2 linked regions of the Lujinxingia vulgaris genome follow. The protein of the gene in region 1 interacts with the protein of each later gene in a pairwise test. Links are inferred from orthologs where the notes say so. Each region holds a gene or a part of one and is shown on either strand. Other genes may lie near its edges.

Region 1 (8,899 bases):
TCAGCCACGTCTTACGCGGCACGCCGGATTGACGACGAAAAGCCCGGTTGCTACCGTCTGCGCGCCTTACGTTTGAATTTCTGGCCACTTCGGCCATCCAACCCATGACGAGCCGGCACCTTGCCGACTCGCCAGACCAGGAGCCAGACCTATGTCGGATATCTCCATCAAGCGCCCCCACGGTATGAACCCCGAAGAAGCCAAAGCCAAAGTCCACGGCATCGTCGCCGACATCGAGGGTGAGTTCCCCGCGCTGGTCAACAACATCAGCTGGAACGACGACAAGTCGCACGCCAAGATCAAAGGCAAAGGTTTCACCGGCCAGTTCCAGGTGACCGAGTCCGATGTGATGATCGACATCGATCTGAGCCTCATCACTCGCCCCTTCAAGGGCAAAGTAGAGGGGCGCATCCTCTCCCGCATGACCGAATACTTTGGCTAAGACACCCTCTGTGCCAGTGAAAGACGCCGACCTTCACCGGTCGGCGCTTTTGTCTGAGCGCACTTTTTGGAAAGGACGCAGCGATGAAGTGGAAACACGCTCTGACCGCCATGACGGCCACCGCGATTGTAGCACCGGCGCCGGCGAGCTACGCCGCCGAGCTCGGCGATGAAGCGCGCGAGCTCGCGCAGCAGCTCCAGGAGGACGCTAATCCTCAGGTGCGCATGGCCGCATTGCTCACCCTGGGTGAGACCGCCGACCGCGCCGGACGCCGTGAGCTGGAAGCCAAAAAGGGCGCTGAAGCCGAGCGGGAGAAGTTGGCGGTGGGCCTTGCGCTGATGCTCTCCGGCGATCGCAGCGCGACCGCTTACAGCGCGTCCATCCTCAAAGAGAGCGCCACGACCTACGCCCACCTCCGCGAGCTCGTCTTTGCGCTGCCGGCGTCGGTCCAGAAGACCTTGCTGGCAGCCACACTCGATGAGGCTGACGCCGCCACCCGCCGCGATGTCTTTCGTTATCTGGCCCAGCAGAGCGGCGACCTTTACGGCATGCTGCAAGACTCGCTCACCAGCACCAACGCCGAGCGTCGCGAAGACGCCCGCGTGGCCACCGTCTACAGCGCGCGGCCCGAAGCGTTGACGTTTGCCGAGCAGATGCTGCGCAGCCGCGACGCCGGCGTTCGCAAGGATGCCACCACCATCACCGCCGCCTTCCTCGACAAGCCCGACTCCCGTGTGGAGCTCGTTGAGGTGTTGGAGAAGGCCCTGGATAATCGCGACGAGGCGGTCAAACGCGAGGCCGCTCGCCAGCTTGTGCGCCTTGGCGAAGACAAGGGCGCCGCGCCGCTCTTCAAGCACGCCGCGACGCTTGAGCCCGCCGATCGCGCCGAGATTCTCGGCTTCCTCGTGGAGCATCGCGCCCGCGTGCGCCTCGATGAGATTCGTCCGCTGATTGAAGCCACCGAAGATCAGCGCGATCGCGAACTTCTCTACCAGCTCGCCGCCATCACGGGCGATGACGCCGTGTACCAGGAGCTCGTCGCGATGTTCCGCAGCGACCAGTTCGACAAGCGTCTTGTCGGCGTGCAGGCCCTGGGGCTGACGCGCCGCGCCGAGGCCCTCGAGCATCTGGGCCGCGGACTTTTTGAAGGTCAGCGCGAGATCCGCCTGCACAGCGCGCGCGGCCTCGGCCAGATCGCCAACCCCGAAGCCCTCACCGGCCTTCGCCGCGCGGTCACCAATGAGCGCGACAAAGAGATTCGCCTCGCTGCCGTCGAGGCGCTGGGCAACATCAAAGATCGCGGCTCGGTTCAGGTGATGCGCTTTCTGACCACCGACCAGGATCCGGAGGTCAAGCGCCAGCTCGTCGCATCGCTGATCAACACCGGTGTGCCGGAGGCCGCGCAGGCTCTGGAGATGCTCCTGCGCGACCGCAACCTCGATGTGCAGTGGGACGCCTTTGTGGGGCTGCTCAAGCTCGCGCCGGAGTCTGCGCAGCGCCACATGAGCACCGCGCTTCGTAACCCGCCGCAGCAATTCACCGACGCGCTCAACCCTCAGGAGCTCAGCTCTGAGGTGCGCAAGAGCCTCTACACGGCGATGCTCAACCACAGCTCCTCGCGCGTGCGCCAGGCCGCGATCGCCCAGCTTGAGCGCTACCGCGAGACGTTGCTGCCGCTGGCCAAAGAGCTCGCCACCTCGGCCGGCCTCAACCCGGAAGTTCGCGCCGAGCTCGTCTACCAGCTGGCAAGCTCAGGTGACGCAAAGATCGCCGCCACGCTGGAGAGCGTCGTGCGCCTCTTCGGCGAAGAGCCCGCCGCGATTGTGGCCGCCTGGGCGCTCGCGCGTGAAGGGCAGGCCGACCTCGAAGCCTCCTTCCGGGGCTATCTCGGCCGCGACAACCCGCTGATGCGCGCCATCGCAGCGTACGGTCTCGCACGCATCGACTGAGCAACGCGCCAGTCTGAGACAGCAAAACAAAAAACGCCCGCCTCGCGCATATGCGAGGCGGGCGTTTTTATAGTCGCTGCAAGCCGTTGCCCGCTGCTAACGCACCATGCGTGCGCGGGTATTTTGCCCTTAGAAGTCCAGGCGCACGCTGGCGCCGACGGAGTCGGCATTGACGCCGACGTCCCAGCTCAGCCCGTCACGCTCATCGTCGGCAGCACCCAGCGCGCGCACGATCAGGTAACCCCCGGCGGCCAACGCCAGCCCGCCGGCCGAGAAGCCGATGACCCGCATCGTATGCGCCCGGTCCATCTGCGACTGCAACTCTTCGGCCCGGGAGACCTGCCCCGGGGAGATGGCACTTCGGCCGGCAACGAGCGCCTCAGCATCGGCCTCAAGCCCTCCCAGCTGCGACTGCCCCACAACGCCCACGACCACCCCGGCCACGCCCAGCGCCGCCAGGCCCACGCCGGGCAACAACGAACCGCTGGACGCCACCGCCGGCGCCTCATCGATCGCGTTCTCAAACGTGAAGTAAACCGCCGGGTTCTCACCCCGACGAAGAATCACACGCTCAATGAGCTGCTCGCCATCTTCGCTTCTCGCGCTGATGACCGCCTCACCCGGCGCCACGTCCTTAAGCGTCTGCGAGCCCTGGCCGACCGCCTCGCCATCGAGCCGCACCTCCACGTCCGCGCCGCCGCCGACCTCAACCTGCACCTCGGCGCTTTCGCCCCAGACAAAATGTTCGACCACCGCCGGCAACCCCCGGGCCACCCAGGCATCGTCGCCTCTCAAGGTTTTCTCCTCGATGCGCTGGAGAAACTCCCCCGTCTTAAAGTCGAAGAGGTACATCGAGAACATGTGCACGTCTTCGCTGCGCTGAATCGAGCCGTAGACCAGCCGCTCACCCGCCACAAAATCCTGCAGTCCCGCCAGACACGCCGCATCCGGAGTGCTGCACCCGCCCATCATCACAAGGTCATCGATGGTGACCTCACCGCCGGGGGCGAGCGTCATCTCCTCGGTTGCCTCCAGCGCGTCGTGGAGCTCGGTGTAGAAGCGGTCCATCACCGCCTGGTCGACCTCGGAGTTGGCAAAACGCAGCACCACAACCTCAGCGGGTGCGTCCGGCGCGTCCTGCGCATAGGCCTGGGGCAGGGCGCTGCACATCATCATGGCGAAGATGCCAGAGAACCATCGTTTCATCGTTGTTCCTGGGCGTAGATTACCCGGATCGGAGCGCACGGTGCGGCCCCCCGAGCCCGGAGGTGATCATCCTGGAGGTGGTCACGACGATACCAGCGCGCCAAAATCCGTGTCAATTTGCCGACGGCGCCCGCCGCCTGCGACGTTGCCCCCGACGCGCGTCATCGGTATACCTCGCGGCAACATCCTCGCGGAGAAGCCTCTATGATTCGTCTCGATAACATCAGCAAAGCCTACGGCAGCGACGAGCTCTTTCGGAGCCTCAACTGGCAGCTCTCACCCGGCCAGAAGATCGGCCTTGTCGGACCGAACGGCGCCGGAAAGACGACCCTCTTCCGCGTGATCGTCGGTCAGGAAGAGGCCGACAGTGGCGAGGTCATTCAACCGCGCGGTGTTCGCGTGGGCTACCTGCCTCAGGAGCTCGCCGTCGAAGAGCAGGGCAGCGTGCTCGATCTTGTGCTCGGAGGACGCCAGGACCTGCTCGACATGGAGCGCGATCTTCAGCAGGCCGAAGAGGCGCTCGCGCGCGGTGAGAGCTCCGAGCAGGCCAGCGCCGCCTACGCCGATCTTCAGGAGCAGTTTCGGGTTCGCGGCGGCTACGAGTTTCGCAGCCGCGCTCGCGAGATCGCCGCAGGTATGGGTTTCTCCAATGATGAAATGGACGCCCCCATCCAGACCTTCTCGGGGGGCTGGCAGATGCGCGCGCTCCTCTCGCGACTGCTTCTCTTTCGCCCCGAAGTCCTCCTCCTCGATGAGCCCACCAACCACCTGGACCTGGAGAGCATCGAGTGGCTGGAGAAGTTTTTGAGCGGCTACGAGGGCACGATCATTGTCATCAGCCACGACCGCTACTTCCTGAACCGCCTGGTCGACACCATCGCCGAACTCAGCGGCGGGCAGGTGCACCTCTACAACGGCAACTACGACTACTTCATCAAGGAGCGCCGCGAGCGCCGCGAGCGCCTGGTGGCCCAGGCCGCCGAACAAGCCCGAGAGATCGCGCAGATCGAAGACTTCATCGAGCGCTTTCGCTACAAAGCCACAAAAGCCCGCCAGGCGCAGAGCCGCATCAAACAGCTCGAGAAGATCGAACGCATCGTCGTCCCGCCCGACTATCAGGCCACCATCGGCTTTGAGTTTCCCGCGCCGCCGCGCATCGGCAAAGTCGCACTGGAGGCCCGCCAGGTCTCCAAGCGCTTTGGTGATAACATCATCTACGAAGGCGTCGACTTCGTGCTCGAACGCGGCGACCACGTCGCGCTCGTCGGCCCCAACGGTGCCGGCAAAACCACGCTGCTCAAGATGCTCGCCGGACGCCTTCCCCCCGATGATGGCGAGGTAATTGAGGGGCATAAAGTGCAGCTGCGCTACTTTGCGCAGCACTCGGTCGACCAGCTCGATCTTCGCCGCACCGTCCTTCAAGAGATGGAAGCCAGCGCCACGATGGAGTCCCACAGCCGCGTGCGCTCCATCCTCGGCGCCTTCCTCTTCAGCGGCGACGATGTTCACAAACCCATCTCCGTGCTCTCCGGCGGGGAGAAGGGCCGACTGGCGCTGGCGAAGATGCTGCTTGAGCCCGCCGGCGTGCTGCTCCTCGATGAGCCCACCAACCACCTCGACATCTCCTCGCGCCAGGTGCTGGAGCACGCGCTCAAGAACTTCGAGGGCGCCTTCTGCGTCATCAGCCACGACCGCTATTTTCTCAATGAGGTCGTCAACAAAGTCGTGCTCGTCGAAGCCGGAAAACTCAACGTCTACCCGGGCACCTACGAGGAGTTTCGATGGCGGCGAACGCAGGAGTTGGAAGGGGGTGAGCCGGGGCAGGGGGGAGTGAGCAGCGCGGGGGCAGCCGCACCGGCGCAGGATGGACCGCTCGTCTCCCGCAAAGATCAGCGCCGCGCGCTGGCCGAGATCCGCAAACGCCGCGACGCCGAGACCCGCACGCTGCGTGCAAAACTCAAAAAGCTCGAAGAGAAGATCGAGACGCTGGAGTCCGAGCATAGCGAGTTGCAGGCAAAACTTGCCGATCCCGCCACGTATGAGGCCGGCGACGAGGTCGCACGCATCAACCAGCGCTTCCACGCCGTGGAAGAAGAACTCACCGAGGTGCTCATGGCCTGGGAAGAGCTGGGCGCAGCCGTCGAGGCGATCGAACAACGCTACGCCGAGGAGGAGTCGGCCGTTCGCGAGACCTGAGAGACGCACACGCCCCGCATCGTGCTCGCATCACGCAAAAAAGGCCGACTCCCGAAGGAGCCGGCCTTTTCTTTGTTCTGAAAACGTCTCAACGCGGTTCAGCGCGAGGCGACGGCCTCATCGACGTTCTGGCGACGTTCCCGGGCCAGCTGGTAGTAGCGTCGCAGACCTTCGCTGGCGCCCTGCGGGCCCACCAGATGCCAGGCCGGGTCGTTGGCCATCAGGCCGGCCACGGCCACGCCGCGGTCGTCGTCCCACTCTTTATGGCGAGCAAAGCCCACAAACCAGGTAAAGCGCAGGAAGGGATCCTGGTTGGAGAGGGTGCCCGTCTTGCCGCTGACTTCCACCGAATTGGGGAAGAGTCGGTTATGACCGAAGTAGCGGCGCGCCGTACCACGCTCGGCCGTGGTCACCATCATCTGGCTCAACTTACGCGCGGTCTCCGGAGTCATCACCTCGCGGAAGACCTGCGGCTCAAACTCATAGAGCGTCGTGCCGTCGGGCGCCTCATAGCGATCGATGAGGGTGGGGCGCATCATCACGCCATCGTTGGCCATAGCCCCCCCGATCATCGCGCCGTGAATCGGGCTCAAATGCGAGTGCCAGAAACCGGCCGCCGCCCGAGCACGCTCGTGCGGATCGTCCACCCGGTAGGCCTCGCTGATCTGCACCGGCAGCTCGAAGGGGATCTCCTGGTTGTAGCCAAAGCGCTCCGCCCAGGCCAACAGCTCGTCGGCCGAGATGTTCTTATACGCCTGCTTGGCGATCAGAGAATTGATCGACCACGCCAGGGCACCTTCGAGATCGTTGCAGCGGTTATCCAGCCGCGGGCTCCCCTCGATGTTGCGTACGGTCAAACCGCGGGTGCCCCCGTGGTAGCAGACCTCCTGATGAGGATCGACGCCTTCGCCCTCGATGAGCGCCGCGGCAGTCACGATCTTAAAGACCGATGCCGATGGCGCCTGAGCCTGGCGGGTGAAGTTGTCGTACTCCTCACCGCGACGCGAGTTCTCGGCCATCGCAAGCACCCGGCCGGTATGCGGCTCCATGAGCACCACGCCACCATGAGGCACGAGGTTCGCCTGAAGCATCTGGTCCAGATAGGACTGAAGCTCCGGATCGAGCGTCAGCACCACGCGCGCACCGCTGGGAAGCGTCTGCACCAGCTTATCGCCCACAACTTCCGCTTTGGAGATGTCGAGGCCCGCAGCAACCCAGTTATCCGGAAGCGCCGGGAAGGTCACCGGTTCAAAGGCGCTGGCCACACCCACCAGGCGCTCCGCGCGCTGGCGAGCCTGCTGGCGCGCTTCTTCACGCGCCGCGCTCAGACGCAACGTGCGTACCGCGCCGTCGGCCGCCGCGGCACGCTCGGCCACCTGCTGCGCGCGCTCAACTTCCTGCACCGGGGGGCTGGCCCCAGCAGTCATCACGGTCGCTCCTACGACCCCGAAAGTTAGCGCGGCGGTGGTGACCATCGTGGTCCAGACGCGATCTCGTCCTGAGATTGGCTTTTTCATAAAGCGTCGCCGATAGAGTGTGAATGAAGTGAATTTGTAATTTTCTGTGCCCAAACGGGGACTTCCGTTGTACCCGGGATCGGCTCAGTGTCAATTTCCTCGGCGGAATTTATGGGGGCAGGGCGAAAAATTGCACCGAGACTGCAAAAACAGTCTTGACGTTCCCCCTCAAAGGCCCTATTTCTCTGCGCCACGTCGGCGGTGAAAACATCGCAGACAACATCAAGGCTACGTAGCTCAGCTGGTTAGAGCGAGCGGCTCATATCCGCTAGGTCCGGGGTTCAAGTCCCTGCGTAGCCACTCTCAGAAGCCCCCGCAGCGTTCGCGCTGCGGGGGCTTTTGCGTTGGCGTACGTCGCGAGCCGCATCCGCGTTGTCACTATGCCCGCGATTGAGTAGACTTCGGGCGCTTGATTTCGCCGTCAGACCGCCATTTTTGGCGGACTTTGTCCCTTGAGGAGCCCCCACTATGAGTCAGGATACCGAAGCCGTACGTCGCGAGATTCGGCAGATGCACCAGAGCCTCGCCGAGACCAGCTATTACGATCTTCTGGGACTTCAGAGTGGGCTCGATGACGCGATCATCAAGCAGCAGGCCACCAAAGAGTTTCGCCAGCTCGCCAAGAAGTGGCACGTCGACCGCTTCAGCGCCCACGAGCTTGGTGACGACAAGAAGCTCGTCCAGGAGATCTTCGCCACGATCAACACCGCCCACCAGGTGCTCACCGACCCGGACAAGCGCGCCGAGTACGATCTTCAGCTCTCCGGCGCCAACACCGACATCAGCTCGATCCTCACCGCCGAGAACGCTTTTCGCAAAGGCCAGAAGATGCTCGAGACCGGCGCTCACGCCGGCGCCCACGAGCAGTTCAAGATCGCCAGCGAAAACAACGTCGACGACCTCGAGTACAAGGCGCACTTTCTCTACACCGAATACCTGCTCATCCAGAAGAACGCCGAGGGCACGCCACTCAACCGCAGCCGCGCTCAGGAGATCTTCAAAGAGCTCGACGCGCTGAGCATGGAGCTCCCCGACCGCGACTGGCTTCTGACCTTTATGGGCGTTGTCTCCGAAGGGCTCGGGCGCACCCGGGAGGCCGAGGGGCTCTTTCATCAGGCCATGCAGCACAACCCCCGCAACGTGGAGGCCAAACGCCACCTGCGGCTGATGGAGATGCGCAAGAACAAGAAAAAGGGCTTCTTCGCACAACTTATGGACAAGCTTAAGCCGTCCTGAAACACGCGTTGGACATTGAGGTCGATAAAGACCTGAGCGGGGCGCAGCCTGGAACACATCAAAGGTATCCAATGGTTCCGGGCTGCGCCCCTCTCTTTTCCCAAACCCTTAACGTCCGATAGTGTATATTATGTTAACTCATAAATATGGAGCGCCAGTTGAGCCCACACAATCCCGACCACGTCGATATAGGATCGCCACCTCTCGGGCTGCTCGCGTTTTCACAATAGTTCTTCCCCAATGTCTTCAATCCGCCCTTCATCTCACGAAGATGTTGCGGTGAGCTCCTCAGGCATAAACGACAAAACGCCCGGACCACATACCGTGGCCCGGGCGTCTTGTTTTTGCGTTCG
Region 2 (9,363 bases), on another replicon or contig:
CGTCGATCAGGCGCTGTTTCTCGCGCTCACCCTGAGCGTGGTACTCGTCGAGCATCGACTGACGATCGCGCTCCAGCGCCTCGAGCTTCGCGTTGAGCTCGGCCAGGCGAGCCTCGGCTTGCTCGCGGGCGAGCCTGGCGGCGTTCATGTCCGCCAGGAAGGTCTCGCGGCGGTTGGCAAAGAAGTCGCGGATCGCCGGGCCACCAAACTTGATGATGATCCCCAGGAACACCAGCAGGTTGAAGATGCCGGTAAACCAGTACTTCCAGGGGAAGCCGTGGCCCTCACCGGAAGCCGCCGCAAACGCAGGCGCGCTCACGCACACCAGGAGCACAAGCACCTGCACAAAGATCGCCCGCCGGGAGCCCGCCACGCGAAGAAGTTTCGAAGTCATGTTCTTGTCCTGACTAACTTAGGAGTGGGCGCGCCGTCCTTAGAAAGACGCGCGCTCAACGGCTTATCCCTGCGGGAGCACCTTCTGAACCATCGCCTCGGCCAGCGCACGGGCACGCTCGTCGATCTCGGCGCGGGCCGCAACCACGCGATCCTCGATCACCTTGCGCTCTTCGGCCAGCTTGCCGCCGAGCTCCTCGCGCACCTCTTCGAGGATATCGTCCTGCTCGGCCAGCCCCTGATTGCGCAGGGACTCGCGCACATCCTGGGCCTCGCGGCGCGCTTTGCTCAGCTTCTCATCGTAGGAAGCGGTGAGCACGGCGGCCTGTGCGTCCATCTCACCGGCCTCTTCGGAGGAGCCCTGCACGCTCTCTTCGCGTGCTTCCACCGTCTTGAGGTAGGGCTTGATCAGGACGAAGTTCAGGATCACAAAGACGAGCAAGAACGCGCCCATCTGAACGAAGAGCGTGCCGTCTATGTCGATCGCAACCGCTGCGACGAGCAGCGGACTTGAAGCGGTCATTACATCGATCATCGTGGCGCCTTTTAAGTCAGCGGGAAGTTGCGCTTCCCGCCTTATTTCTGGCCCTCTTGGCCGTTTTGCGGGAAAACCGTCGCGGCTTTAACACGGTGTTTTCAAAGGTGTCAAGGAAGGCATCTCCCGGGGGCTGCGCAAGCCGGCTGGCCCCATTTCTGCCGCGATCTTTCTTGACCGCGTTGGTCCCATCGTTATTGTAATGATCAGGCGCCCTCGGGGCGCTTTTTTTAAACCCGGTACCTGCACCCGATCCTTGATGTGCGCCTCTCATCTCTTTATTGCTGCTGGCTACCCCGCGCGCCGCATCCGACGCGCCCCACCGATCGCTCCACATCTGCGCCGGGACCGACCTGCCATTTGCCCGGCTTTCTCCCCCTCCGGGGAGCCCTGCTCGCCACCTCTTCCAAGCTCTGAGAAATAGCTTCGCGCCCGGGTCGTTATGGGACACGACCAGGCCGCTCGACTTGCATCCTTTGTCCTTCAGAAGTTGATGACCGTGAAAGACTCCAACGAGCAAGCACCCAACTCGCCCCGGCCCACCGCCTCCGACAGCCAATTTACCGGGGAGAACCTCGCGTTTATCGAGGATCTCTACCGCCAGTACCTGGAAGACGCCTCCTCGGTCGATCCGAGCTGGAAGCCGATCTTCCAGGAGTATTTTGGCGGCGACGCCCCGGTCAACAGTGGCGCCCCCCACTTCAAGCCCCGCTCGATCTTTGAGCCGGCCCGCGTCCCCACCCGGGATCTGGGTGGCGAGGCGGTCTGGGTGGATAAGGCCGAAGGGATCACGGTGAAGGCTCCCGGCCGCACCGAGGGGTTTGCCGCGCGCGTCGAGGCGATCGTGCGCGCCTTCCGCCTCCACGGTCACCTGATCGCGAAGATCGATCCCCTCGATCGTCCGCGCCGCCCCGCCCCCCCGGAGCTTGAGCCCTCGCTCTACGGCTTCACCTCCGGCGATCTTAAGGCGAAGGTCAACTACGAGCCCCTCTTCGGCTCCCGCGAAGTGACCCTGGGCGATCTTCTCCAGCGCCTGCGCGATCTTTATTGCGGCCACATCGCCGTCGAATACCAGAACATGCCGGGCAGCCAGTCCCGCACCTGGCTGCGCGATCGCATCGAGCGCAACGACTACGCCCCGCTCGATGTCGCCGCCGACGGCCCGCACATCCTCAAAAAGCTCGTCGACGCCGACGCCTTTGAGACCTTCCTGCATAAGAAGTACGTCGGCGCCAAGCGCTTCTCGCTCACCGGCGGGGAGTCGCTGATCCCGATGCTCGACTTCATGCTCGAAGAGGCCGCCGACTCCGGCGTCGAAGAGGTCGTCGTGGGCATGGCCCACCGCGGTCGCCTCAACGTGCTCCACAACATCATGAACAAGCCCGCTGAGGCGATGTTCTCGGAGTTCGAAAAAGTCCAGACCCCCGAGGAGTACGTCGGCAGCAGCGACGTCAAATACCACATGGGGTTCTCCAGCGATCACCCCACGCGCAACGGCAAGACCGTTCACCTCTCGCTCTGCTTTAACCCCAGCCACCTCGAGTTTGTGAACCCGGTGGTCCTGGGGCGCGTGCGCGCCAAACAAGATCGCCTGGGCACCGAGGCCGCCCGCCAGAAGCTCCTGCCGCTGCTCCTGCACGGCGACGCAGCCTTCTCCGGCCAGGGCATCGTGACCGAGTCGCTCAACCTGGCGCGCGTCAAAGGCTACAACGTCGGCGGCACCATCCACGTGGTGATCAACAACCAGATCGGCTTCACCACCAACCCCGAAGACGGCCGCTCCACGACCTACGCCACCGACGTGGCGAAGATGCTGGAAGTGCCGATCTTCCACGTCAACGGCGACGACCCCGAAGCCTGCGTGCGCGTGATGAAGCTCGCCATGCAGTACCGCCAGCGCTTTGGCGAAGATGTCATCGTGGACCTGGTCTGCTACCGCCGCTACGGCCACAACGAAGGCGACGAACCCCGCTTCACCCAGCCTGAGATGTACGGCGCCATCGACAGCTCCAAGCCGGTGCGCGAGAAGTACGTCGACAGCCTCATCGAGCGCCAGATCATGAGCGCCGACCAGACCGAGGCGGTCTGGAACGAGCGCATGGATTACTACGGCGAAGTCTTCAAAGAGGTGCGCGAGCAGCCCCAGCGCAAGTCCATCAGCAGCCTCGACGGGCTGTGGACGCCGTACCACGGCGGCGAACTCGAAGCCGGCGCCGGAAACGACGCGCCCATCAATGAAGATCTTTTCAAAGAGCTCGCCCGCAAACTCACCGAAGTCCCCGAGAGCCACAACGTGCACCGCACGCTGCGCCGCTTCCTCAAAGGTCGCGAGCAGGTCGCATCTGGCGAGGCCCCGGCCGACTGGGGCACTGGCGAGGCGCTGGCGTTTGCGTCGCTGCTGATCAACGGCACGCGCATCCGCATGACCGGCCAGGACTGCATCCGCGGCACCTTCAGCCACCGCCACGCCGCCCTCTTCGACACCGAGACCGGTGAAGGCTACTGGCCGCTGCGCAACCTCAAGGAAGACCAGGCCTCCATCGAGATCTACAACTCCACCCTCTCCGAGAACGCGGTCCTGGGCTTTGAGTACGGCTTTAGCCTCGACTCCCCCGACGCGCTCGTGCTCTGGGAGGCGCAGTTCGGCGACTTCGTCAACGGCGCCCAGGTCATCATCGACCAGTTCATCAACTCCGGCGAAGATAAGTGGAAGCGCCTCAGCGCGCTCACCCTCCTCCTCCCCCACGGCTACGAGGGCCAGGGCCCGGAGCACTCCTCCGCTCGCCTGGAGCGCTTCCTCCAGCTCTGCGCCGGCGACAATATGTACGTCTGCAACATGACCACGCCGGCGCAGTACTTCCACGCGCTGCGCCGCCAGGTGCTGCACAGCGCGCGCAAGCCCCTGATCGTGATGAGCCCCAAGAGCCTGCTGCGCCACAAAGACGCGGTCAGCCCCATGGAGGACTTCACCACCGTGGGCTTCCAGCCCATCCTCAAAGAGACGCGCGAGTCGGTGAACACCGAGAAAGTCCGCCGCGTGCTGCTTTGCTCCGGAAAGGTCTACTACGACCTCTGCGACTACGCCGCCGAGCAGGGCATCGACGATGTCGCCATCGTGCGCGTCGAGCAGCTCTACCCGCTCGAAGGCAAACTTCTTCAGGACGCGGTCGCGCCTTTCAAGAACTCCCGCGAGATCGTGTGGGTCCAGGAAGAGCCCAAGAACATGGGTTCCTGGCACTACATCTTCCCGCGTCTCATCGAGCTCTTCGGTGCCGATCCGCTTCCGGCCTACGTCGGACGCGTGGCCAGCGCCAGCCCGGCCACCGGTGCCTACGAGAGCCACGAGCTTGAGCAGCGCGCGCTGGTGACCAAAGCCTTCGCCGAGACCCTCGATTAAACCCCGACAAGCCCCCGGCGGGCTTGTGTTTCAGCGCCCAGGTCTGGTAACCCCTTGGGCGCGGCGAGGCTGCGCTTCGCCGATCCATGTTGTGTTAGTGAGCCCCTGTACTATTAGTTCTTACGTTGCACGCCTACGAGGCCTTACATGAGCGTACCCGTAGAGGTCCCCACCCTTGGTGAGTCTGTCACCGAGGCGATCATCGCTGAATGGCTGAAAAAAGAAGGTGATTTCGTCGAAGAAGACGAGATCATTGCCGAGCTGGAGACCGACAAGATCACCGTCGAGGTTCCCGCGCCGGTCGCAGGCACCATCAAGAAGCTGCGCTTTGCCATCGATGACTCCGTTAACCCGGGCGATGTCATCGCCGACATCGAGCCTGGCGAGTCCAAAGGCGGCGACGCCGGCGACACCAAAGCTGAGGCCTCGGCTGACGTGGCCCCCAAAGCTGCCGCGGCCTCCGACGAGGGCGACGGCGCCGACCACGATAAGGTTGGCCCGGCGGTTCAGCGCCTGGTCGAAGAGAACAACCTGAAGCTGGCCGACATCAAGGGCACCGGCCCGGGCGGACGCGTCACCAAGGGCGATGTGCTCGAGCACATCAAAGATGGCGGCAAGTCCAGCAAGAAAGCCGAAGCCGAAAAAGCCGTGGAAGCCTCTCGCCCCGCCGTTGATCAGGGCGCGCTCGAAGAGCGCGTGACCATGAGCAAGCTGCGCCAGACCGTGGCGCGCCGCCTGGTCGAAGCCCAGCACAACGCCGCGATGCTCACCACCTTCAACGAAGTCGACATGACCGAGATCATGGCGCTGCGCAAGCAGTACCAGGATCGCTTCGTTAAGAAGTACGGCATCAAGCTGGGCTTCATGTCCTTCTTCATCAAAGCCTCGATCGAAGCGCTCAAGGCCTTCCCCTCGGTCAACGCCGAGATCGACGGCAACGATGTTGTTTACAAGAACTACTACAACATCGGCGTGGCCGTCGGCGGTGGCCGCGGGCTGGTGGTGCCGGTGCTCAAGAACGCCGACCAATACAGCTTCGCGCAGACCGAGCAGGAGCTGGGCAAACTCGTCGACAAGGCCGTCAACAACAAGTTGACGCTGCCTGAGCTGCAGGGTGGCACCTTCACCATCTCCAACGGTGGCATCTACGGCTCGATGCTCTCCACGCCCATCCTCAACCCGCCGCAGTCGGGTATCCTGGGCATGCACAACATCGTGGAGCGCCCGGTCGCCATCGATGGCAAGGTCGAGATCCGCCCGATCATGTACCTGGCCCTCTCCTACGACCACCGCATCATCGATGGTCGCGAGGCGGTCAGCTTCCTGGTCCGCATCAAAGAATGCCTGGAGAACCCCGAGCGCATCCTGCTCGAAGTCTGATCCCTGGCGAGCAGCGCTCCCAGCGCGACCTTAAGAGGTCGGGGCCCACGCCCCGGCCTCTTCGCCCATATGGCCTGGTCGCCCCCGCGATCGGCGCGCTCGCGATGACCTCAACGCCCCTGAACAAAGGCTGTTGCTATGTATGATCTCGTTGTGATCGGTTCTGGCCCCGGCGGCTACATCGCCGCCATCCGCGCCGCCCAGCTCGACATGAAAGTCGCCGTCGTCGAACGCTACGCCACCTTCGGCGGCACCTGCCTCAACGTGGGCTGCATCCCGTCGAAGGCGCTGCTCGAGTCGAGCGAGCGTTACGAAGAGGCCAAAGATCATTTTGGCGACCACGGCATCATCATTGGCGAGGTGAGCTTCGACCTTAAGAAGATGCTCGCTCGCAAAGACGAGGTCGTCGCCAGCCTCACCGGCGGCGTGGCCGGCCTCTTTCAGAAGAACAACATCGCCACCTTCCAGGGCCACGGCACCATTGTCGACACCAAAAAGGTCGAGGTGAAGAAGGACGACGGTTCGGTGGAGACGCTGGAGACCGAGCGCATCCTCATCGCCACCGGCTCCAAGCCCATCACGCTTCCCGGCGTGGAACTCGACAAGGAGTACATCGTCGACTCCACCGGCGCGCTCGACTTCCAGGAAGTCCCCGGGCACCTGGTGATCATCGGCGCCGGCGTTATCGGCCTGGAGCTCGGCTCGGTGTGGCGTCGCCTGGGCGCCAAAGTCACCGTCATCGAATACCTCGATGAGATCTTCGGCGGCCGCGCCGACAAAGACGTCTCGCGCCTGGCGCAGCGCGTCTTCAAGAAGCAGGGCATCGACTTTGAGCTGGGCGCAGCAGTGACCGGCGCCGAAGTCAAAGACGGCAAAGTCATCGCCACCTTTGAGCAAAAGGGCGAGTCCAAGACCATCGAATGCGACCGCCTGCTGGTGGGCGTGGGCCGCAAGCCCTACACCGAAGGCCTGGGCCTGGAGAACATCGGCCTGGAGACCAACAAGCGCGGCTTCATCGAGGTCAACGCGCACTACGAGACCTCGGTCGAAGGCGTCTACGCCATCGGCGACGTGATCCCCGGCCCGATGCTCGCACACCTGGCCGAGCACGAGGGCGTGGCCTGCGTCGAGCGCATCAAGGGCATCGCCGGGCACGTTAACTACGACGCGATCCCCGACGTGGTCTACACCCACCCCGAGATCGCCTCGGTGGGCAAGACCGAACAGCAGCTCAAAGAGGCCGGCATCAAATTCAAGGCCGGCAAGTTCCCCTTCAAAGCCAACGGCCGCGCCCGTGCGCTCAATGATACCGAAGGCTTTGTGAAGATCCTGGCCGACGCTGAGACCGACCGCATCCTGGGCGCGCATATCATCGGCCCGCGCGCCGGCGACCTGATCGCCGAGCTGGCGGTGGCCGTGGAGTTTGGCTCCAGCGCCGAAGACATCGCGCGCTCCAGCCACGCCCACCCCACGCTTGCCGAAGTTATTAAAGAAGCAGCGCTGGATGTGGATGGCCGCACGCTCAACCTTTGAGCCAACGCCGCACCGCCTGTGAAAAAGCCCGCTCCCCTGCACAGGGGGAGCGGGCTTTTTTCGTGGATGCGCCGGGTGGCGAGCTACTCTTTGGGCCGAAACACCTCGTAGCCCATCTCCTCGCGCGCCTGATCGCCCTGGCGAATGACCAGATCGCGCATCGCCCGATCCAGGCCCAGCCAGGCCTCGCGCACGTGCGGCGGCACCTCAAACTGATCAAGCACATCGATGAGGATCTGGTGGCGACGATCGAAATGGCCCACGAGGATCGGCATCTTCTGGTGCGCCTGCCGAATCGGCGGCCCCTGGTAGTCGCCCTGACGGCTGCCGATATGCGCGTGCACATAGTCGATCTGCGAGGCGATCAGCGCCTCTTTGTCGCTCATCGCAAAGAAGAAGCCGATCATCAGATCGTCGAAGAGGCGATCGTAAAAGGCGCGCATCAACGCCTCCATGCGCGCGCTTCCGCCGACCTCCTCAATCACATCCCAGCCCGGATTACTCGTTGCCATAACTGACCTCTTAAACGATGTCGCGGCGGTGCACCGTCATCATCAACGCGCCCTCATACACCGAGCCCAGCAGGCGCTCGGTCGGGATCTTCCGCAGCTCGCCAGGCTGCACGCTGTGGTCGCCTGCCCAGCGCAACGCGCCCTGACTCAAGGTGACCATGCGCACGCGCAACGGCGCGGTGGCCAGCGACTCACCAATGACCTCGATCGGGAGCCAGATCGGCGCGAAGTCGGCCTGATCCGACCAGATCGTGGGCACGCAAAAGACAGGCATCGCCGCCAGCGGGGCGTTGGGGGCAGGGCTCTCAAAGACGTCGATGAGCAGCGGAAGCCCCAATGAGCGCGCCACCTCGGTGATCAAACCATCGAAGGCCCGCTCGGCCTTCCCGGCGCGCACCGACGCGAGGCGTCGCTCCCAGATCTGACGCGCGCGGGTGAGAAAACCGCTGTAGGCCCCCTGGGCGAGGCTCAGGGCGCGTTGTTTTTCGGCGTCGCTCAGGCTGGCAAAGCGCGCGTTCATGGAGGCTCGCGTCGCGGCAAAGGCCGCGTCGATCGCGCCCTCCATCTCGGCGGTGGCCGCCGGAACGCGGCGAGGCACGCCGACGCGCCAGGGCTGGCGCTCGCCCTGGGCCAGCGGGGCGCGCTTCTCAAAGGCGCGCGCGCCGAGCTGCCCTGCGCGCACCGGAGCAGCCGCACCTTGCAACGCCCGCTCCATCCCTCGCAGAAGATCGCGCAGGGCGTCGCGCTCGCGCGTCGACCAGCATAAAAGGGGCGTGCTCCAGGGGAGGTTCGCGGGCTCACTCAGGCCGGTGGCCTCGGAAGGTGGGTCGAAGACATTGAGCGAGAGATCTTGGCCAGAGGCCGCTCGCCAGCTCCCAAGGTGGCGGGCCTCCTGGTCGAGAAGATCGCGCCAGACCTGCGCCAGCTCGGCAAACGAGGGCCAGGCCTCAAGCTCGCCACTCTGGGGTGCGGCGCCCTCAGCGAGCACCTCGGCGACCAGGCGCAGCGCGCGCGCCTGATCCACACCCTGGATGGTGCGCAGCGTGCGCGCGGCCTGCCGCAGCGCCGAGCGCGGAGACACCCCGCCGCACTCCCACAACATCTCGGTGAGCGCGCCGGCGTGGCGTGCCCAGGGGGTCGTCTGCAGCGCGGTGCTGGCCGCCTCGACCGCGTTCTGGAGGTAGGGCACCTCACTCACGTCAAACCACTCCGGCCACCTCGGCTCAGCCGCGAGCGCGCGCATCAGCGGCTCGCGTCCGCTGGTATCGAAGCTCGACGCGGACTCGCTCAACCCGGCGATCAGCCCAGCATGACGCGCCTCAAAACGCGCCAGCCGCCAGCGCACCAGCGCCGGAATTCTGGTGGCGGCCACCGGCTTCGCCGCCGCATGCCGAGCGGCCTGCCCGGCGAGGTTGCGAACCTGCTGGTCGTCGCGCAGGCGTAAGAGCAATGAGACCAGGGTGGGTGAGAGCCCGAGAAGTTGCGCCAGCGTGGGCGCAAAGGCATCGGCCAGCGCCGGCGGATAGAGCTCCATCAGCAGAGCCGCGTTGACCTTAAGCGCCCCTGCTCCCGTCGCATCGAAGGTGGTGAGCACCGGGCGGCCGCGCTCCTGA

What was found.
Region 2: the proteins of abc-f (region 1) and FRC98_RS17845 interact in binary tests that used the Escherichia coli proteins (3 or more experiments, as listed by UniProt). The link is inferred for Lujinxingia vulgaris from one-to-one orthologs.

The regions. Positions count from the first base shown.
Region 1 is NZ_VOSM01000003.1:333,227-342,125, reverse strand. The notes cover bases 3,319-6,297. They hold abc-f (ribosomal protection-like ABC-F family protein), read left to right. Parts: upstream 3,319-3,801; coding sequence 3,802-5,793; downstream 5,794-6,297. Other genes in these bases: FRC98_RS08410 (penicillin-binding transpeptidase domain-containing protein), read right to left, coding at 5,892-6,297; FRC98_RS08420 (hypothetical protein), read right to left, coding at 3,319-3,597. In the rest of the region: FRC98_RS08430 (polyhydroxyalkanoic acid system family protein), read left to right, coding at 152-442; FRC98_RS08425 (HEAT repeat domain-containing protein), read left to right, coding at 526-2,391; more of FRC98_RS08420, read right to left, coding at 2,521-3,318; more of FRC98_RS08410, read right to left, coding at 6,298-7,220; FRC98_RS08400 (tetratricopeptide repeat protein), read left to right, coding at 7,779-8,546. UniProt on the Escherichia coli protein: Genetic data indicate it may be involved in ribosome assembly or function.
Region 2 is NZ_VOSM01000011.1:114,345-123,707, reverse strand. What follows is about bases 1,083-4,525. They hold FRC98_RS17845 (2-oxoglutarate dehydrogenase E1 component), read left to right. Parts: upstream 1,083-1,421; coding sequence 1,422-4,325; downstream 4,326-4,525. Other genes in these bases: odhB (2-oxoglutarate dehydrogenase complex dihydrolipoyllysine-residue succinyltransferase), read left to right, coding at 4,473-4,525. In the rest of the region: FRC98_RS17855 (F0F1 ATP synthase subunit B), read right to left, coding at 1-394; FRC98_RS17850 (F0F1 ATP synthase subunit B), read right to left, coding at 458-928; more of odhB, read left to right, coding at 4,526-5,705; lpdA (dihydrolipoyl dehydrogenase), read left to right, coding at 5,844-7,238; FRC98_RS17830 (group I truncated hemoglobin), read right to left, coding at 7,322-7,750; FRC98_RS17825 (hypothetical protein), read right to left, coding at 7,761-9,363. UniProt on the Escherichia coli protein: E1 component of the 2-oxoglutarate dehydrogenase (OGDH) complex which catalyzes the decarboxylation of 2-oxoglutarate, the first step in the conversion of 2-oxoglutarate to succinyl-CoA and CO(2).